DNA from 2 places in the Allofournierella massiliensis genome. Region 1 is predicted to be linked to the other one. Evidence: riboswitches for the same ligand, from Rfam matches in the RefSeq annotation. Region 1 holds a riboswitch; the other holds the start of a gene.
The links. A riboswitch is a leader RNA that binds a small molecule or an ion and turns the genes downstream of it on or off. The one in region 1 is predicted to bind thiamine pyrophosphate.
Positions count from the first base shown of each region.

Region 2: it holds a riboswitch for thiamine pyrophosphate, as region 1 does, so the genes downstream of both, ACESYO_RS03480 (YkoF family thiamine/hydroxymethylpyrimidine-binding protein) here and ACESYO_RS14880 (energy-coupled thiamine transporter ThiT) in region 1, are expected to answer to the same signal.

Region 1 is NZ_CAXSWZ010000038.1:13,396-22,715, reverse strand. It holds gene ACESYO_RS14890 (LysR family transcriptional regulator) at 1-658, shown strand, start outside; gene ACESYO_RS14885 (class D sortase) at 539-1,333, opposite strand; gene ACESYO_RS14880 (energy-coupled thiamine transporter ThiT) at 1,491-2,114, opposite strand; TPP riboswitch at 2,231-2,348, opposite strand; gene ACESYO_RS14875 (endonuclease III domain-containing protein) at 2,417-3,067, opposite strand; gene glyA (serine hydroxymethyltransferase) at 3,272-4,525, shown strand; gene ACESYO_RS14865 (alpha/beta hydrolase) at 4,611-5,450, shown strand; gene ACESYO_RS14860 (replication-associated recombination protein A) at 5,455-6,723, shown strand; gene ACESYO_RS14855 (Fur family transcriptional regulator) at 7,023-7,406, shown strand; gene ssnA (putative aminohydrolase SsnA) at 8,030-9,320, shown strand, end outside.
Region 2 is NZ_CAXSWZ010000004.1:55,227-64,546, forward strand. It holds gene ACESYO_RS03455 (hypothetical protein) at 105-590, opposite strand; gene ACESYO_RS03460 (radical SAM protein) at 593-1,819, opposite strand; gene ACESYO_RS03465 (energy-coupling factor transporter transmembrane component T family protein) at 1,836-2,552, opposite strand; gene ACESYO_RS03470 (ABC transporter ATP-binding protein) at 2,540-3,997, opposite strand; gene ACESYO_RS03475 (ECF transporter S component) at 3,990-4,592, opposite strand; gene ACESYO_RS03480 (YkoF family thiamine/hydroxymethylpyrimidine-binding protein) at 4,637-5,269, opposite strand; TPP riboswitch at 5,387-5,486, opposite strand; gene ACESYO_RS03485 (low molecular weight protein-tyrosine-phosphatase) at 5,548-6,006, opposite strand; gene ACESYO_RS03490 (LysR family transcriptional regulator) at 6,167-7,054, shown strand; gene ACESYO_RS03495 (MerR family transcriptional regulator) at 7,137-7,502, shown strand; gene ACESYO_RS03500 (carboxymuconolactone decarboxylase family protein) at 7,506-8,228, shown strand; gene ACESYO_RS03505 (aldo/keto reductase) at 8,298-9,320, shown strand, end outside.

The DNA of each region.
Region 1 (9,320 bases):
CCGGGCGCTGGCCGCCTTTCTGGCAAAGCAGCAGGGCAGGCCGTTGAATGTGAGCTATCAGGAATCGGCCACGGCCCAGGCACTGGATGCGGTGAGCCGGGGCCAGGTGCAGATCGCCGTGGTGCGGTATCAGCTGCTGTATGACGATTATTTCAAGGAGCTGTTTGCCAAGGCGGGTCTTGCCAGCCGTACTCTGCTGCGTTTTACGCCCTGTGTGCTGATGGCGCCGGGGCATCCGCTGGCCGGGCAGGGAACATTGCAATACGATCAGCTGCAGCAGTATCCCCAGATTTTGCGGGGGGATGCCCAGCTGGCGGAGCAGACGGAATTTGCGGCTCCGCCACAGGAACCGGCGGGCCGTATTCATGTGCAGGATCGGGCCAGTATGTATGAGCTGCTGCGGGGCGTACCGGGCAGCTATGCCTGGTCAAATCCGCTTCCGGAGGCGGAATGCCGCCGCCACGGCCTTGTGCAGCAGCGCTGCGCCGGTGTGGCAATGAACCGGGATGTGGCCCTGTGGCAGGCAAAATACGGCCTTTCACCCCTTGCACGGGATTGCCTTGTGGCGCTGCAGGAGGCGGCCAGCCGACAGGGCATGCTGCTGCGGGCCATGCAGAAAGCACAGGAGGGGCCGACTGCCCTTTCCGCAGAACAATAAGAAAACGCCCTTTCCAATGGTGTGGGAAAGGGCGTTTTTGACTGGAATCAGTTGTCCACGATTTCGGGGCCGCTGATGTATTTGCCATAGATGAAATAGCGCTGGCTGGTGTGCTGCAGAGTGCCGAAGGGGTAGCAGGTATAGAGTCACATTCTCCTCGTCTGCTTCCAGATCGTAGGCAGAGGTATCGGTATCCAGTGCCACCTGCATATTCACCACTTCATAATGATACTCGCCGTAATAGGTGGTGATCACGATCTCGTCGCCCAGCTCCACATTTTCAAAGTCGCGGAAATAGCTGTTGGTGTGGGCTCCGGCCAGAATGGTTCCGCCCTCACCGGGAATATGCGCGCCGGTGTAGGTGCCCGCACCCTTGCTCAGCTGGGTTTTGCTGTCGCCCCAGTACATGGCGCAGTCCACATTGGTGCCGGGAATCACAATGCGGCCCAATTCGTCACCCACGGAAGGGTAACCACCGAAATCATCCAGATTCACAGTGGGTTCCCGTGTGGGCTCCGGCGTGGGGCTGGGAGTGGGTTCCGGTGTGGGCACTGCAGTGGGAGCCGGTGTGGGGGTGGGCGTGGGTTCCGGCGCGCTGAATGCGCCGCAGCCACACAGCATCAGGGCAGCACAGGCGGTCAGTGCAAGGCTTTTCCATAAAAAAGGCAGCTTCAAGGGGTTACACCTCGTTTTCAAGAATAAAATACTCCGGAGAGATTTTTACCGGGAGTTTCTTCAGTATATCAAAAAAAGACAGGACAGTAAAGGCACGGCGAAACAGAAAAAACCGGGGGTGCTTCCGGATTGGAAACACCCCCGGCTGGAAGAAAAATTACGCCTGAGGCGCAAACAGCTTGGGCAGCATTTTATAAAGAACGATGGCCACCACAGTGGTGAGAATGGCTTCCGGCAGCATATAGGTGCCGTTGTATACCGCGCTGTACAGCCAGCACAGAGCGTTTTCGCCCATGCTGGCGATCTGAGCGCCCCAGCCGAACTCGGTCATCCACTCAAAGGCATAGTCGTAGTCCTTCCAGACGATGTAGCCGGACAGGAAGCTGCACAGGTAGCGCAGCAGGCAAACCGCCAGAGTGCCCACGCAGACGCCGGCCAGCCGGTTGGGGATGGGCTTTGCAATCAGACCGGCCAGCCCCAGCACGGTGAAGGCGATCAAAAAGTCCAGCAATACACTGCCCACTACGGCGCCCAGCGTCTGGCAGTAAGTCAGATCGCTGACACCCAGCAGCAGCTGGATCAGGCTGAACACGAAAGCGGTGAGCAGGCTCCAGGCGGGGCCGCGGCGGAAGCTGACCAGAATGATGGGCAGCATGCTCACTAGGGTGATGGAGCCGCCGTGAGGCAGCTTGAAGATGGGAATGTAGCTCAGAATGGTGGCCAGCGCGATCATCAGCGCGCATTCCACCAGCGCATGGGTGCGGGTCGTCGATTTTGCCATGGTTTGTACCAGCCTTTCCCGGCCTTTTTGGCCGTGTGAAAAAAGATTAGTACATAAAAACGGGCGCAAAAAACGCCCCTGCACAGGCAAAAAACCATGCAGGGGCGCAATGATTGCGCTATGATCCTCAAACTTCCTACGCCGGCATTACCCGGATCAGGTTCAAGGTGACCCAGAGCTGCACTTTGCTCTGATCTCAGCCGGGGATGGCCCCCAGCGCCCCTGTTTTTATGTCCGTGCATAAGTATAACACGATAGAGGAATTTGTCAAGGTTTTCCTTTTCTGGTAGGAAGAAAAGGGCTTATGACTCGGCGGGAACGGCCTTCTTGCCGGTTTTGCAGATGTCCTTCAGGCAGCAGGCGGCGCAGTCCGGCTTGCGGGCGTCGCACACGGCCCGGCCGTGCAGCACGAACCGGTGGCACAGATCGCTGCCCTCCTCCGGGGGAATGATCTTCCACAGGGCCATCTCCACCTTTTTGGGCTCGGTGATGTTCTTTACCAGGCCGATCCGGTTGCACAGGCGGATACAGTGGGTATCGGTGACGATGGCAGGCTTGCCGAACACGTCGCCCATGATCAGGTTGGCGCTTTTGCGGCCCACGCCGGGCAGGCTGAGCACCGCGTCGAAATCGTCCGGAACCTTGCCGCCGAAATCGTCCCGCAGGCGGCGCATGCACAGGCTGATGTCCCGCGCCTTGGAGCGGCCCAGCCCGCAGGGTTTCACGATGGCTTCGATCTCCTCCGGCTCGGCAGCGGCCAGCGCATCCACACTGGGGTATTTGGCGAACAGATCCTTGCACACCACATTTACCCGGGCGTCGGTGCACTGGGCAGCCAGCCGCACCTCCACCAGAAGCTGCCAGGCGTGGTCATAATCCAGAGTGCATTCCGCGATGGGGTAGGCGTCTTTCAGGCGCTGGATCACTTCCAGTGCCAGGGCTTTTGTGGTCATGGGTGAATCCCTCCGTTTTGGCTTGTATAAAAGAATTTTCAATGATTATAGCACGAATTCTCAGTTTGGGCAATTCTTTTTATAAACAGCAGAAAAAGCCATTGGAAACTTACTGCCGGGTGGTTGTGCCCGGGCGGCAGATGCGCTATAATAGAACAATAGTATACTAATGGCTGGGCCATACGGGAAAAGGAGTGGAAAAACATGTATCAGGATATGATGGATACCATCGGCTTTGTGGCCGGGCAGGACCCGGAGCTGGCCGAAGCCATGCAGCGGGAACTGGTTCGCCAGCGGCAGAACATTGAGCTGATTGCCAGCGAAAACATCGTCAGCCCGGCGGTAATGGCTGCAATGGGTACCGTGCTCACCAATAAATACGCCGAGGGCTACCCCGCCCACCGGTATTACGGCGGTTGTGCCTATGTGGATCAGGTGGAGCAGATTGCCATCGACCGCGCATGCAAGCTGTTTGGTGCAAAGTTCGCCAACGTGCAGCCCCACTCCGGTGCTCAGGCCAATCTGGCCGTGTATTTCGCGCTGCTGGAGGTGGGCGACACCATTCTGGGTATGGATCTGGCTGCAGGCGGTCACCTGACTCATGGCAGCCCGGTGAACATGAGCGGCAAGAACTACCATTTCGTCCCCTATGGCGTGAATGAGGAAGGATATCTGGATTACGATGCACTGCGTCAGCTGGCCCGGGAAGTCAAGCCCAAAATGATCGTGGCGGGCGCTTCTGCTTATCCCCGTGCCATTAAATTTGATGTGCTGTCCGACATTGCCCACGAGGTGGGGGCTTACCTGATGGTGGATATGGCCCACATTGCCGGCCTGGTGGCGGGTGGCACGCATCAGAGCCCGGTGCCCTACGCGGACGTGGTGACCACCACTACCCACAAGACCCTGCGCGGGCCTCGCGGTGGCCTGATCCTGACCAACAATGAGGATCTGGCCAAGAAGATCAATAAGGCGGTATTCCCCGGTACCCAGGGCGGCCCGCTGGAGCATGTGATCGCCGCCAAGGCAGTCTGCTTCGGAGAGGCGCTGCGCCCGGAATTTAAAGAGTACGCCCGCAAAATCGTGGAGAACGCTCAGGTACTGGCGGATGCACTGACCGCCCGGGGTGTGAAACTGGTGAGCGGCGGCACGGACAATCACCTGATGCTGATCGACCTGTCCGACGAGGAGTGCACCGGCAAGGAGCTGGAGCACAATCTGGACGAGGTGTACATCACCGCCAACAAGAACTCGGTGCCCGGCGAAAAGCGCAGTCCCTTCGTGACCAGCGGTGTACGCATCGGCACACCGGCGGTGACCACCCGCGGCTTTGGCCCCGAAGAGATGAAGGTCATCGCGGACTGCATCGCGGACTGCATCTTCGATTTTGAGAATAAGAAGGATCAGGTGGCGGCCCGCGTGGCGGAGCTGACTGCCCGGTTCCCGCTGTATGAATAATCGGTAACATCAACAGAGGGCGGCTTTTCCCGTAAGGCGGGGGAAGCCGCCTTGCTGGCGCAATGCCAAAAAGGAGAGCTTAACCATGGCGTTTTTTACCTGCAAACTGAAAAGCCAGGCCCTGATGAGCACCACGCAGGTGCGGCTGTATTTCCCCTGTGATCTGGTGGACCGCTGGAAGGGCCAGCCGCCCCGGGCTGTGTTCACCCTGCTGCACGGTTATACCAACGATGGCGACGACTGGGTGAACATGTCGGCTGCGCTGCGCTATGCGGCGGACAACAACATTGCCCTCGTAATTCCGGATGCGGGCAATTCCTTCTATCACGACACCGCTTCCAATCAGGCTTACCATACCTGGCTCACCGAGGAGATGCCTGTGCTGCTGGATCAGATCGTGAAGCTGCCCCACGAGCGGGAGAAGAATTTCATCTGCGGCCTTTCCATGGGCGGCTACGGCGCGCTGATGCTGGCTCTCAATCACCCGGAGCGGTATGCGGGCTGCGCCAGCTTCTCCGGCGCGGTGGCCATGCACCTGATGCTGGGCCAGAAAGACAACCCTCTGGTGCGCTATGTGTTCGAGCCGGTGTACGGTCAGGCGCTGGAGCTGCCGGAAAACCGGGACCTGTTCCGGCTGGTGCAGAAGGTGAGCGCCCTGCCTGCGGAGCAGCAGCCGAAGATCCTGTGCACCACCGGCCGTCAGGATCACGAGCCTTACTATATTTATGAGCAGAATCAGGCGTTCCGCCAGCTGGCCCAGAGCCTGCCGGTGGATTATACCTATATGGACTGGGATGGCGGCCACGAATGGGCGTTCTGGGATCGGAGCCTGGTCTATGCCATTGACCGGTTTGTGAATCCGGGCTATGCGGATCAGATCCTGAAGGGCTGGAGCAGCGAAGCCTTTACCACAGAAAGGGGATAACGCCATGAGTGAACCTCTGGCCCAGCGGCTGCGCCCGCGCACACTGAGCGAGGTGTGCGGCCAGCAGCATCTGCTTGGGGAGGAATGTGTGTTCCGCAAAACCATCGACAGCGGACGCATTCCCAATATGATCTTTTATGGCCCGTCCGGTGTGGGCAAAACTACGGTGGCCCGCATCATCGCGGAAAACAGCGGCATGCGACTGCATAAGCTCAACGGCACTTCCGCTTCCACCAGCGATATCAAGGCGGTGCTGGCTGAGATTGGTACCCTGAACAGCGCCAATGGTCTGCTTTTGTATCTGGACGAGATTCAGTATCTGAACAAAAAGCAGCAGCAGAGCCTGCTGGAGTGTATTGAGGACGGTTCGGTTACCCTGATTGCCTCCACCACGGAAAATCCTTATTTCTATATTTATAATGCGCTGCTCAGCCGGTGCACCGTGTTTGAATTCAAATCTCTGCAGCCGGCGGACATCGAGCAGGGAATCCGTAATGCGCTGACCCGGTTGGGAGAAGAGGATGGAGGCCCTGTTCAAATGCCCGAGGAGGCCTGCCGGTATCTGGCGGACGCCTGCGGGGGCGACATGCGCAAGGCACTTGGCTGCCTGGAATTTGCCGCCACTGCCGCTGCGCCGGATGCGGAAGGAAACCGGCTGATCACGCTGGAAATGGTCAAACAGGTGGCACGCCGTACCGCCATGCGTTACGATCGGGCAGGGGATGACCATTACGACATCGTTTCTGCCTATCAGAAATCCATGCGTGGCTCGGATCCGGATGCAGCGCTGCATTACCTGGGCCGCCTGCTGGAGGCGGGGGATCTGGTGAGTGCCTGTCGGCGGCTGATGGTCTGTGCCTGCGAGGATGTGGGCCTTGCCTACCCGCAGATCATGCCCATTGTTAAAGCCGCGGTGGACATCGCCAATATGGTTGGTCTGCCTGAGGCGCGCATCCCGCTGGCAAACGCGGTGGTGCTGGTGGCAACCAGCCCAAAATCCAACACCGCCTACATGGGAATCAACCGGGCTATGGCGGATCTGAAACGGGGCAGATCCGGCCCCATTCCCCGCCAGTTGCAAAACAAGCATTTTGACGGCGAGGATGCACTGGTAAAAGGCCAGAATTATAAATATCCCCACGATTTCCCCGGCCGGTGGGTGGAACAGCAGTACCTGCCGGATGCGTTGGCCGGAACGGTGTATTATGAATACGGAGAGAATAAAAATGAACAGGCAGCCAGAGCTTATTGGGATAAAATAAAGAAAAAGTAAAGCCTGCGATTTATTCTTATTAACCGCCGCCCGAAGCGATTCGGACGGCGGTTTTCACACTGCGCATAAACCCTCTGGCGGCAGATGAGGGAGCTTTGGCGGTTGCTACAAAAATGAAAAAAATCCTATAAAAATTTGCGCTCTTGCTTGACAAGGAATCGTTCCTATTTTAGTATATAAAGTGTAGAGTTAGAAAGGGTTTTGGCATTTTTAACTGCCTTTCGGATTTATGGATATTGACTATATGCTCCGGGCCCGCTTCCTCATAGAGAAAATTTACCGCAAAGGAGGTTTCCCAAATGCGCTATTCCCGTCAACGAGAGCTGGTTTTGCGTCAGGTGCAGAACCGCTGCGACCATCCCACGGCGGATGATATTTATCTGGCCATCCGCGAGGACTGCCCGGGCCTGAGCCTTGGCACGGTGTACCGCAACCTGAATGGCCTGGTGGAAATGGGCCGGGTGCGCCGCGTGTCGATCCCCGGCATGGCGGATCGGTTTGACCGTACCCTTTCCGAGCATGATCACCTTTATTGCACCCGCTGCGGAAAGGTGGAGGACGTTTTTCTGGACAAAACGGCGATCAATCAGATGATTGAGGCCCGCAAGGACCTGGCCATCGAGCATGTTTCGCTGAATCTTTATGGTTTATGTTCGGCCTGCCGTGAAGCGGGCCGCAGCTGAAAAAAGCTTTTTCGGCGCCCGGGTTGTGTTTGCAATCCGGGCGTTGTTTTTTTATACATATAAAGCTTTTAAAAAGCGTCATTTCCTATGAAAGCGTCGGAAAAATAGGGGGGAAACGGCCGAAACGTGTGATTTTGATGAAAAAATAAAAGTAATACTTTGCTGTTTTGCACAACAATGAATTGGAAGCTTTAGGCAAAAAATAGAAAACGTTCGAACCCACTTGCACGGCAAATATCATGGTGCTATACTGAACGTGCAGTGAGGAATGACACTTTTCTCACAGGTATAGTTTGATTTTTAACAGCCAACTGTAACGGAGTGCTTCGCGCACGGGTTGGGCAGGCACAACAGGCGTTGTGCTGTTCGTCAGTTACGGTACGGCTGTTCTTTTTTTGTGTTTTTTGATCATGATTGGGTCGTGAATCGTAGGGAAAAAGGGAAAAATCAGACAAAAATCAAGGTGAATAAAACGGCTGTAACGGAGTGCTTCGCGCACGGGCTGTGATCCATCTGCCAAGGGCAAAATGCAAGGGCAAAATGGTGAGCAGTGTGTTCTGTTACAGCCGTTTTTCGTTTGTAGCCGAATAACAACGCATGAGCAGAAAAGGAGAAGAATGGTTATGTATCTTTTGGGAAATGGCCGCCTGGTCACTCGCGACGACGCAACCCCCTATCTGGAAAATGGCTGTGTTGCCATTGAGGGTAACCTGATCAAAGAGGTGGGCGAGACCGCCGCGCTGAAGGCCAAATACCCCGAAGCCGAATTCATCGACGCCAAGGGCGGCGTGATCATGCCCGGCTTCATCAACGCCCACAACCACATCTATTCCGCCTTTGCCCGGGGCCTGACCATCAAGGGCAACAATCCCACCAACTTCCTGGAGGTTCTGGATCAGCAGTGGTGGACCATCGACCGCAATCTGCTCCTGCCGGACACCAAGGCCAGCGCCGATGCCACCTATCTGGACTGCATCATGAACGGCGTGACCACCATCTTTGACCACCATGCCAGCTACGGCGGCATCGAGGGCAGCCTGTTTTCCATTGCCGAGAGCGCCAAGGAGTTCGGCGTTCGCTCCAACCTGTGCTACGAGATCAGCGATCGCGACGGCGAGGACAAGATGAAGGCTTCCGTGAAGGAAAACGTGGACTTCATCAAGTACGCCCAGGCCGACACCACCGACATGATCAAGGGCATGATGGGCATGCACGCTCCCTTCACCCTGAGCAACAAGACTCTGGAGTACTGCGCAGCCGAGAAGCCTGAGGGCGCCGGCTACCACATCCATGTGGCCGAGGGCATCGACGATCTGTACGACAGCCTGACCAAATACAACAAGCGTCTGGTGTTCCGCCTGCACGATATGGACATCCTGGGCGACAAGACCATCTGCGGCCACTGCATCTACATCAATGAGGCCGAGATGGACCTGCTGAAGGCCACCAACACCATGGTGGTACATAACCCCGAAAGCAACATGGGCAACGCCGTGGGCTGCCCCCCGATCCTGAAGATGATGGAGAAGGGCCTGACCGTGGGCCTGGGCACCGACGGCTACACCAACGACATGACCGAGAGCTACAAGGTGGCCAACGTGCTGCATAAGCACAATGCCTGCAAGCCCAACGTGGCCTGGGGCGAGATTCCCACCATGCTGTTCGAGAACAACCGCGCCATGGCCGGCCGCTTCTTCGAGAAGCCCATCGGCATCCTGAAGGAAGGCGCCTACGCCGACGTGATCGTTTCCGATTACGATCCTCTGACCCCGATGAACGCCTCCAACATCAACAGCCACATCCTGTTCGGCATGACCGGCCGCAGTGTGGTGACCACCATCATCAACGGCGTGGTCAAGATGAAGGACCGCGAGCTGATCGGCATCGACAAGGAAGCTGTTCTGGCCCACTGCC
Region 2 (9,320 bases), on a different contig from region 1:
GATTTCTGTCCCCTGCAAAAAGCCGGAGGCAAACGGCTGCCTCAGTCAAAAAACAGGCGCTCCACCCGGTCAGATACACCGGGCAGAGCGCCTGTCTTTTTGTATTACTGTTCATCAACTTCCGCAGGCCGCAGCAGCTCCAGATGAATTTCTGCCTCCCGCAGAAGGGGGCAGTCCACCGGCTGAGGCGGCTGGGAAGAGGAGCTTTGCGCCGTGGGCAGCAGCTCCCATACGACGGCAAGGTCAGCGGCGGGGTCCCGGCGGCGTGCCTGCTCCAGAAGCTCCCGGAACACCGGGCCGGTGATGTGGCACTTCCAGGCCCGGGCAGTCAGCTGAAGCCAGTCGGTCTTACCCGGCAGCCACAGAGTCACCGGCTGATCGAACCAGAGTGCCCGTACCAGTGCGCGTCCGGCGGCGGTCCGTTCCTGGGCAAGGCCCAGTAAGAGTGTGGCGCCATTCTGGCTGGCCACCACGGGACAGGAAAATGACAGCGAACCCTCCAGATCCTGCGCCTGTGCCACCGCATTGTCCCATACAGGCAGGAGGGCAGCTGTTTCAGACGAAAGTGGGGTGAAAATCGGTAGTTCCATCCTCAATCACCCCTTTCCAGTTCACTGTCCGGGTGGTTCCCGCAGTGCTTATAGTCGTCATTTGTATTGTAAAGTCCATGCGCTTTACGGATGCTGTGCAGCCCTTCGGCCAGCCGCACATAGTATTCCAGCGGCGGCATGGGCCGGTAACCCAGCCGGGTGGCCCGGTGCGGGCGCCAGATGGTGCACAAAAAGTTCACTCCGTGGCTGGCGAAAAACTCACAGGCCTCAAAATTGGATTCCAGCGCGGCCTCCACATCGGAAAAGCCGTTCTTTGCGGCCAGCTCCACACCGGCAACAACCTGGGTGCACACCTTGCCGCGCCCGAATACCTCTACCGCGTCCAACGTGCGGCGAATCCATTCCTCATAGCCGACCCATTGCTCTTTGCCGGGGCAGAGCTCCTGAAACAGAGCCTTGCCCCAGACCTCGATGTTGGGCGCATAGGAGGTGATGCCGGTCTCGCGCCAGATGCGTTCCAGCTGCTGTTTGGGATAGGCAGGTGCCATCAACTGGCAGGGGAAGCGGCCGGTGAAGTTTTCCCCGATGGCCTGCAGGACCCGGATGTACCGGTCCACCTCACAGGAAAAGGGCGGTTCGCCGGAAAAATCCGATCCACCAGACAGACTGATCTCGGAAAAACGACCCGGCTCTTTGAGCGCCTCCTGAATGGTTTCCCGCACATCCTGGCAGTTCACCTCACCCCGGCTCTGTCCGCCGGTGAAAAAGGCACAGAAGCCACATTGGTGGCCGCCCTCCCAGAAGCGGCAGCGCTGGAAGGCGTTCAGAATCAGCTTCTGGCCGCGTACGTCTGCCACTGCGGCCATGGGAGTGCCGAGGCTGGTGATTTTGCCGTAAAATTCGGGCCGGGGCACAAAGTCGATCACATCGATCAGCGTGTTGCCCTCCTTCAGCAAAAACAGCCCGCCCTCCCAGTCGATCTGGTAGGGGTCCTCATAAGGGTCGCCGTAGTTGATGTAAACGAAGGTGCCGTCCCGCAGCAGAATCGGTCCGGGCACGGCAGTACAGGCCTTGCGGCCGGAAAAACGGATGTCAAAGGCAGTGTCGCTGGAAAAGGCGTAAATGGAGCCTTGAATTTTCTCCAGCGCGGCGGGGGTGAGCACTGCCCCGTAACGGATCATGCTCAGCTTCAGCAGCACAAAAGGGGAAAAGTTTGGGTAGCGGGCCGCCTGCAGCTGGGCCAGCTCCGCTTGTTTTGTATGATTCATTGCATTGCTCCTGTGGTTATAAAAGCCAGAGCCCGACCAGAAGTGCGGCGGGCAAACCGATCAGAAAGGCGATATCCGCCCAGCCGAACCGTACCCGGAAGGCCACAGCCCGGGGCGCATCATTCTGGAACCCTCGGGACTCCATAGCCATGGCGAGACTTTGGGAACGTTCCAGTGCGTGAACCAGCATGGGGAGGATTCGTTTTGGTGAAAAGGGTGTTGCCTTTACACCGCGAACCCGCAGTGCCACGCCCACGGTGCCGAACTCGCTACGCACCACCGGGAAGAAATGATAGGCAGCCAGAATGCCATAGGCAAATTTCGGGGGCAGATGGAACTGCTGCATCAGGCTCATAATCAGCTCCATTGGCTCGGTGGTAAACGCGAACAGCATGCCCAGGCCGCCGAAGGCCAGCACCCGGGCGGCCAGCTGGCAGGCACTTTTCAGCGAGCTGGCGTAGATCACCCGCTGGCCGAATACAGCGGTCTCCACCCCTTGTGCAGCCGCCTGACTGGGGAACAGCAGGCCGGTCATGAACATGCCGAAGGCAGCGATGAGAAACGGTGTGAGCGAGATGAACAGAAATTTCCGATCCACCCGCGGGGTGCATAGAGTTACCACCAGGCAGCAGCCTGCCACCACCAGATCCAGTCGGGTGTTGTAGGTGACCGAGAGCATCAGCGAAGCAATGATCAGGGTGAGCAGCTTGTAGGCGGGATTCAAAGCGCGCATGGGGCATGGCTCCTTTCCTCGGTATATTGGTCCAGCTGTTCCGGGCTGAGCAGCTGCATGCGGCCGTCCTCCAGCAAATAGATCCGGTTGGCAAAGCAGCGGGCCAGCGCCAGATCATGGGTGGCAATCACGGCGGTGAGACCCTGATCAATGCGGCGGCGCAGCAGCTCCATGATGAATTGAGTGGCCCGTTCGTCCTGTGCATAGGTGGGTTCGTCCAGCAAAAGAAGCGGCCGGTTGCCCGCCAGCATGGCCAGCAGAGCCAGTCGCCGCTGCTGCCCCTGACTCAGTTCATAGGGGGAGTGCTTGCGCCAGGCCAGCAGGTCAAATTCCTCCAGCAGTGCCCGGGCCTTCTGGCGCAGGGCTTGCTCTTCGGCTTTGGGCTCCAGTCCCCGCAGGGTGGTCAAAACCTCATCCTCCACGGTCAGGCTCAAAAACTGGAACCGGGGATTCTGGAACACCAGCCCCGCAGCGCCGTTTACTTTCAGGCTGCCCTTGCAGCGTCCGGCCCCGGCAAGGCAGGTGAGCAGGGTGGTTTTGCCGCTGCCGTTTCGCCCCACCAGCGCGGTAATGCCGCCTCGGGGAAAGTCAAAACTCAGATGCTCGGCCACCGTGGTTTTGCCCTGCAGCAGCCGCAGGTCTTTTGCCTGCACCATGGATTCCTCCGGCTGGGGCAGAGGCGCGGGAGACTGGCCCTCCAGCCAGCTGTCGTCCACAAACAGGCCACGTTCCCGGAACAGCTCCCGGTGGGCCTGCAGCTCCTCCGGAAGAATGCTTTCCGGCAAAAGGTTGCCGCTTTTGTCCATCAGCAGAATGCGGCTTAAAAAAGGCAGCCAGTAATCCGGCCGGTGGTCCACAACAAAGAGGGAAAGCCCCTGCCGGTTCAGCTGAGCCAGCTTCATCGAGAGATCAGCGCAGGAGCCGGGGTCCAGATTGGCAAAGGGCTCGTCCAGAATGAGCAGCTTTGCCTCGGTGGCAAGGGCGGTGGCTAGCGCCAGCTTCTGTTTCATTCCGCCGGACAGGGTGTGAATCAGATGATGCTCCACATCCTCCAGACCCACCAGTGCCAGCAGCTCCCGGGTGCGGGCACGCAGATCGCCCGGATAGTTGATGTTTTCCAGCGCAAACAGGATTTCGTGATCCACCCGGTCCATGCAGAACTGATCGTCCGGGTTCTGGAACAGGATGGACACACCCCGGGCTCGCTGGGCCAGCGGGTAATCCTCCAGAGGCTTACCCTCAAGAAGAATTTCGCCGCTCAGAGTTCCCGCGTAGGCAGGGTAAAGCCCGGCCAGGCAGTAGGCCAGACTGCTTTTGCCGCAGCCGGAAGGCCCCATCAGAAGCACAGCCTCCCCGGGCTGAATGGCAAAGGAGAGCTGCCGGAACACATCCTCCTTCTGATAGCGGAAGGTCAGGTCCCGGCAGCTGAGCACCGGCTTACTCATCCCGCATGGCCCGGCCCAGGGCATAGCTCTTCAGCAGACCGGTGCGGGCCAGACTGTCGCCCATCAGCTTGCACAGCACGCCGGAGAAGATAAAGGAGCTGATCAGGCGTACCACAAAGTATACCACCAGCAGCTGGGGTGCAATGGCCAGATAGTTGGAGCGCACGAAACTCCACAAAAAGCCGGTGATAGTGCAGCCCACAGAGGCCAGGTACATGGTGGTGCGGTCGAACCGCTTGTAGCGCCAGGCAGCGAACACCAGCTCAGCGCCCGCGCCCTGTACGATACCCGCCACGATTACCATAGGACCGTACATATTGCCCAGCAGCACCTCGATCAGGGAGGCCAGAACCTCAGCAATGATGGCTGCGCCGGGCTTCTGCAGAATGTAGGCGGCCAGGGTGGCAGCCATAAACCAGATACCGAAAATCATCTCGGTGCCCAGCAGCGAAACACCCAGAGGGGCAAAGATGGCGGTCAGAGGCGAGATCAGGTAAACGCCTGCCAGATAAACCACGCCGAATACCACACACAGCATGGCCACAAAAATAATGTCCTGCAGTTTCCAGGAATAGCTTGATTCTTTCTGTTTCATTGGTTGTTCCAACTCCTTAATTGCTGTTTTTGAATAATGAGGAATCATTCCGCCGTGGGGCTGTTCACCGAGAGGGTGAAATGCAGAATGTAATGGGGAACCGTTTGCTCCATGTGGCGGCAGACCGCATGCAGATAGTCAAACACTGCCTGTACATCGCCGTTGATGCGGGTGGCATAATGAACGCTGGTGGGATTCAGACCGGCATCCTCTGCCATGTGCCAGACCTCGGCAATGCGGTCGATGTAGTCGCTCACGCCCATGGGATACAGTGCCAGTTTGCACAGCACCGGGAAGTGGGCGCCGGCGATGGTCTGTGCATTGGGACCGGGGCCTTCCCGGGTGAGCAGGCTGTCCCCGTCGGTGTCACCGGGGCAGCCCTTGGAGAACTGGCCCTCCAGTGCCATGTGAACGGTGGGCTGCCATGCGTTTACGAACAGACCCTCCACCGCGTCCACCACGTAGGGCAGGCGTCCGCGGTAAACGGTGGAAAGTGCGTCCGACTGGCTCCACACCGCCGAGGTGTCGGTCTTTTCCAGCGCGCCCAAAATGATGGGCACAAAGTTCGAGTCCATGGGGTAGAGCGAGAAACGGCAGCCGGAGATATCCAGATTGGTGCCGCGGCCCGCCCAGGGCAGGTCCGGCCGGCTGCATCCGCAGCAGGTGTTGTTTTCCATAGCAATGATTCCTTCCTTTGCAAGAAATATAAAAGAAAAAGGGATGCCTTTCACCTGGAAAAGCATCCCTTTTACTGCAAGGTCTCGGTGCTCGCACTGAAACAGGCGGGCAGAACCGGGGCTTCAGAATTGCTTCCCTACGCTGGTATGAACCAGATCAGGTTCGTGGGGTCAGGTTTTACCTTCTCAACTCCGAAGAGTCCCCCCAGAATTCCAAAACTATTCAAATTTCGCTATTTACTATAACACCGGAGGAAAGTGCTGTCAAGCGGGGCAATTCAGTCCCCGCTCTCCAGCTGCGCCAGCAGGCCCTGGCAGCCGGCCAGCACATCCTGCCAGGTGCGCTCAAAATCGCCGGTGTACCAAGGGTCTGCCACCTCGCCTGGGCGGTCGGTGTAATCCATCAGCATGCGCAGCTTATGCTGCGGATCACCGCCGCAGATGCGGTTCATATTCCGCAGGTTGTTCTGATCCATACCGATCAGCAGGTCGAACCGGTCATAGTCTGCGGCAGTCATCTGACGGGCGGCATGGCCCTCGCAGGCAATGCCGTGCTCCGCCAGCTTGCGGCGGGCGGGGGGATACACCGGGTTGCCCAGCTCCTCCCGGCTGGTAGCGGCGGAGGCCACCTGAATCTGGTCCTCCAGCCCGGCCTGGCGCACCAGGTCCCGCATCACATATTCGGCCATGGGGCTGCGGCAGATGTTGCCTAAGCACACAAAAAGTATTCTGGTCATAGCACAATAATCCTTTCCGGGGAAATTTTGCGTTTTCGCTGTTTTATGGACCTATTGTAACCTGCTTTGCGTAAAATGTAAAACCCTGCGGCAAAGGAAGCTGCCCTTGTCTGCCCGGCGGTTCCGTGATAGGATGTTGAAAAGAGGAGGGGGCAAAATCATGGATCTTCGAGTGCTCAAATACTTCCTGGCCGTGGCTCGGGAGGAAAACATTACAAAAGCGGCGGCGCTGCTCCATCTGACCCAGCCCACCCTTTCCCGTCAGCTGATGCAGCTGGAGGAGGAGCTGGGGGTTAAGCTGTTTGAGCGAAGCCGCCACCGGATTATTCTGACCAACGATGGCATGCTGCTGCGCCGCCGGGCACAGGAGCTGGTGGATCTGGCGGACAAAACTGTGCAGGAATTCCGCCGGGAGCCGGAGCTGCGAGGTGTAATCTCCATCGGCAGCGGCGACCTGGAGGGCATGCATCTTCTGGCCGGGTGGCTGGCCTCTTTCCAGGCGCTTCATCCTCAGGTGACTTATCAGCTGTACAGTGGCAACGCCGACAACACCAAGGAGCGGATCGAAGACGGCATGCTGGATCTGGCCCTGCTGCTGGAACCGGTGGACATCAGCAAATACGACTTCATTCGCCTGCCGGTGAAGGAGCAATGGGGCGTACATGTGCCGGAGGATTATCCATTGGCGCAAAAGGAGTGTGTCACTGCAGAGGATCTTGCGCAGGTGCCCCTGATCTTTACCCGCCGTGAGATGATTCAGAAAGAGCTGGAGCATTGGATGGGTCCCTATGCCCAGCAGATGCAGGTGGCGGCCACCGGCAACCTGCCCTACAACATGACCCTTCTGGCTCGAGAGGGGATGGGAGCGTTTCTGACCATCCGGCTCCGCTGCAGCTATGAGGGACTGCGCTTTCTGCCCCTGTCGCCCGCGCTGGAGTCTAGTACGGTTCTGGCCTGGAAAAAGACCGAGACCTTTCCGCCTGCGGTGGCTGCACTGCTGGAACATATTAAAAAATGCCTTTTTGCTATTTCTGAAACTTCAAAATAAGTATTAGACAGTGATCTGAAAGCGATTTACAATGTAGATGTCCGGCCAGGGCATCTACATTTTGTTTTTTGGAGGGCGGCGTATGACCATTCAGGAGGCAAGCGAGCGATATCAGATTCCCATGAATATTCTGCGGGAATACGAGAGTTGGGGATTGTGCGGAGCGGTCAAAAAGGTGATGGGTGCCTGGCAGTACGACGATTCCGATCTGGAACGTCTGAGCGTCATCATGACCCTGCACGATATCGGCTTTTGCACAGAGGAAGTGGAGACTTACATGCGGCTGCTGCTGGAGGGCGAGGCCACCGGAGCCGAGCGCCTTCGTATGCTGGAAAAAAAGCGGGCCGCGGCCCTGGACGAGATCCACTTCAAGGAGCGGCAGCTCCAGCGTCTGGATTATCTGCGCCACGAGATTCGAAAAACACAAGCAGGAACAGGAGGCAAGTGATCAATGATCAAACAAACGGCAGGAAGAAACGGACTGGGCGACCTTGCGCCCAAATTTGCCCAGCTCAACGACGATGTGCTGTTCGGCGAGGTATGGTCCCGGGAGGATAAGCTGTCGCTGCGGGATCGTTCCATGATCACCGTGGTGGCACTGGTATCCAAGGGTATCACCGACAATTCCCTGAAATATCATATCCAGAATGCAAAAAATCATGGCGTGACCAAAACCGAAATGGTGGAGATCATCACCCACATCGCCTTTTATGTGGGTTGGCCCAACGCCTGGGCGGTTTTCCCCATGGTGCGGGAAATCTATGCTGAGGAGAAGGCTGATCCCTCGGATTCTCTGTTCGGCCTCGGTCAGCCCAACACTGCCTATGCGCAGTATTTCATCGGCAACAGCTATCTGAATCCACTGAATGCCGAGGGCGTGAAAGTGTGCAACGTGACCTTCGAGCCTCGCTGCCGCAACAACTGGCACATTCATCACAAGGGAGGGCAGATCCTGCTCTGTACCGATGGCGAGGGCTGGTATCAGGAATGGGAGCAGCCTGCCCGCAAGCTGCATCCGGGCGATGTGGTCTATATTGCACCGGAGGTCAAGCACTGGCACGGCGCCGCGGCGGATGAATGGTTCACCCACATTGCCATTGAGATCCCCGCACCGGGAGCTTCTAACGAATGGCTGGAGCCGGTGAACGACGACCAGTACAACAGCCTCGCCTGAGCCATCAGGCAGAGCCGGACGGGGTGGCCGAAGTGTGGCCGCCTGCAGCGACGAAGGAGAGGGCAGCGAATGGAATACAGAATCAACAAACGAACGGGTGATCGAATCAGCACGCTGGGGTTCGGTACCTCCTATATTGCCCAGGCGAATGAGGCGGATGCAGTCGCCACAATCCGCCGGGCCTATGAGGGTGGCGTGAATTATTTCGATCTGGCAACGGCGGAGGGGAAAACCTTCCCATACTTTGGCGCGGCCCTTGCCGACGTGCGCAAAAACGTGATGTATCAGGTGCATTTTGGTGCCGATTATCACACCGGCACCTATGGATGGACCACCGATGAGGAAGCCATCAAGCGCAGCATCGACTGGCAGCTGACCCGACTGCATACGGACTACATCGACTATGGCTTCATCCATTGTATCGACGAGCTGTCCGACTGGCAGGAATACCAGGACAATGGGGCCTATGCCTACCTGCTGCAATTGAAACAGCAGGGTGTGGTACGGCACATTGGCCTTTCCTCCCATACCCCGTCTACCATTCAGCGGGTGCTGGACGAGGCGCCGGTGGATATGCTGATGTTCTCGGTGAATCCGGGCTATGATTACCAGAAGGGCGAGTATGCCAAAGGCTCGGTGGAGGAGCGCACGGCTATCTACCGGCGCTGTGAGGCGGAAGGCATCGGCATCGCAGTGATGAAGCCCTTCTCCGGTGGTCAGCTGCTGGACGCTTCGCTCTCGCCCTTTGGTCAGGCGCTGACCCAGTACCAGTGCATGCAGTACGCACTGGACCGGCCCGGGGTCATTACGGTGCTGCCGGGTATGAGCAGCGTGGAGCAGGCCGAGCATCTGCTGGGCTTTTTCTGCGCCTCGGAGCCGGAGCGGGACTACTCTGTGATCGGCTCTTTCAGCCCGGCGGATGCGGTGGGCAAATGTGTTTACTGCAACCACTGCAAGCCCTGCCCGGTGGGAATTGATGTGGGCCTGGTGAACAAGTACTACGATCTGGCCCGGAACGGGGATTCCATGGCCGCAGAGCATTACCATGGCCTGGAGCTGGGCGCAGGGGACTGCATACAGTGCGGCCACTGC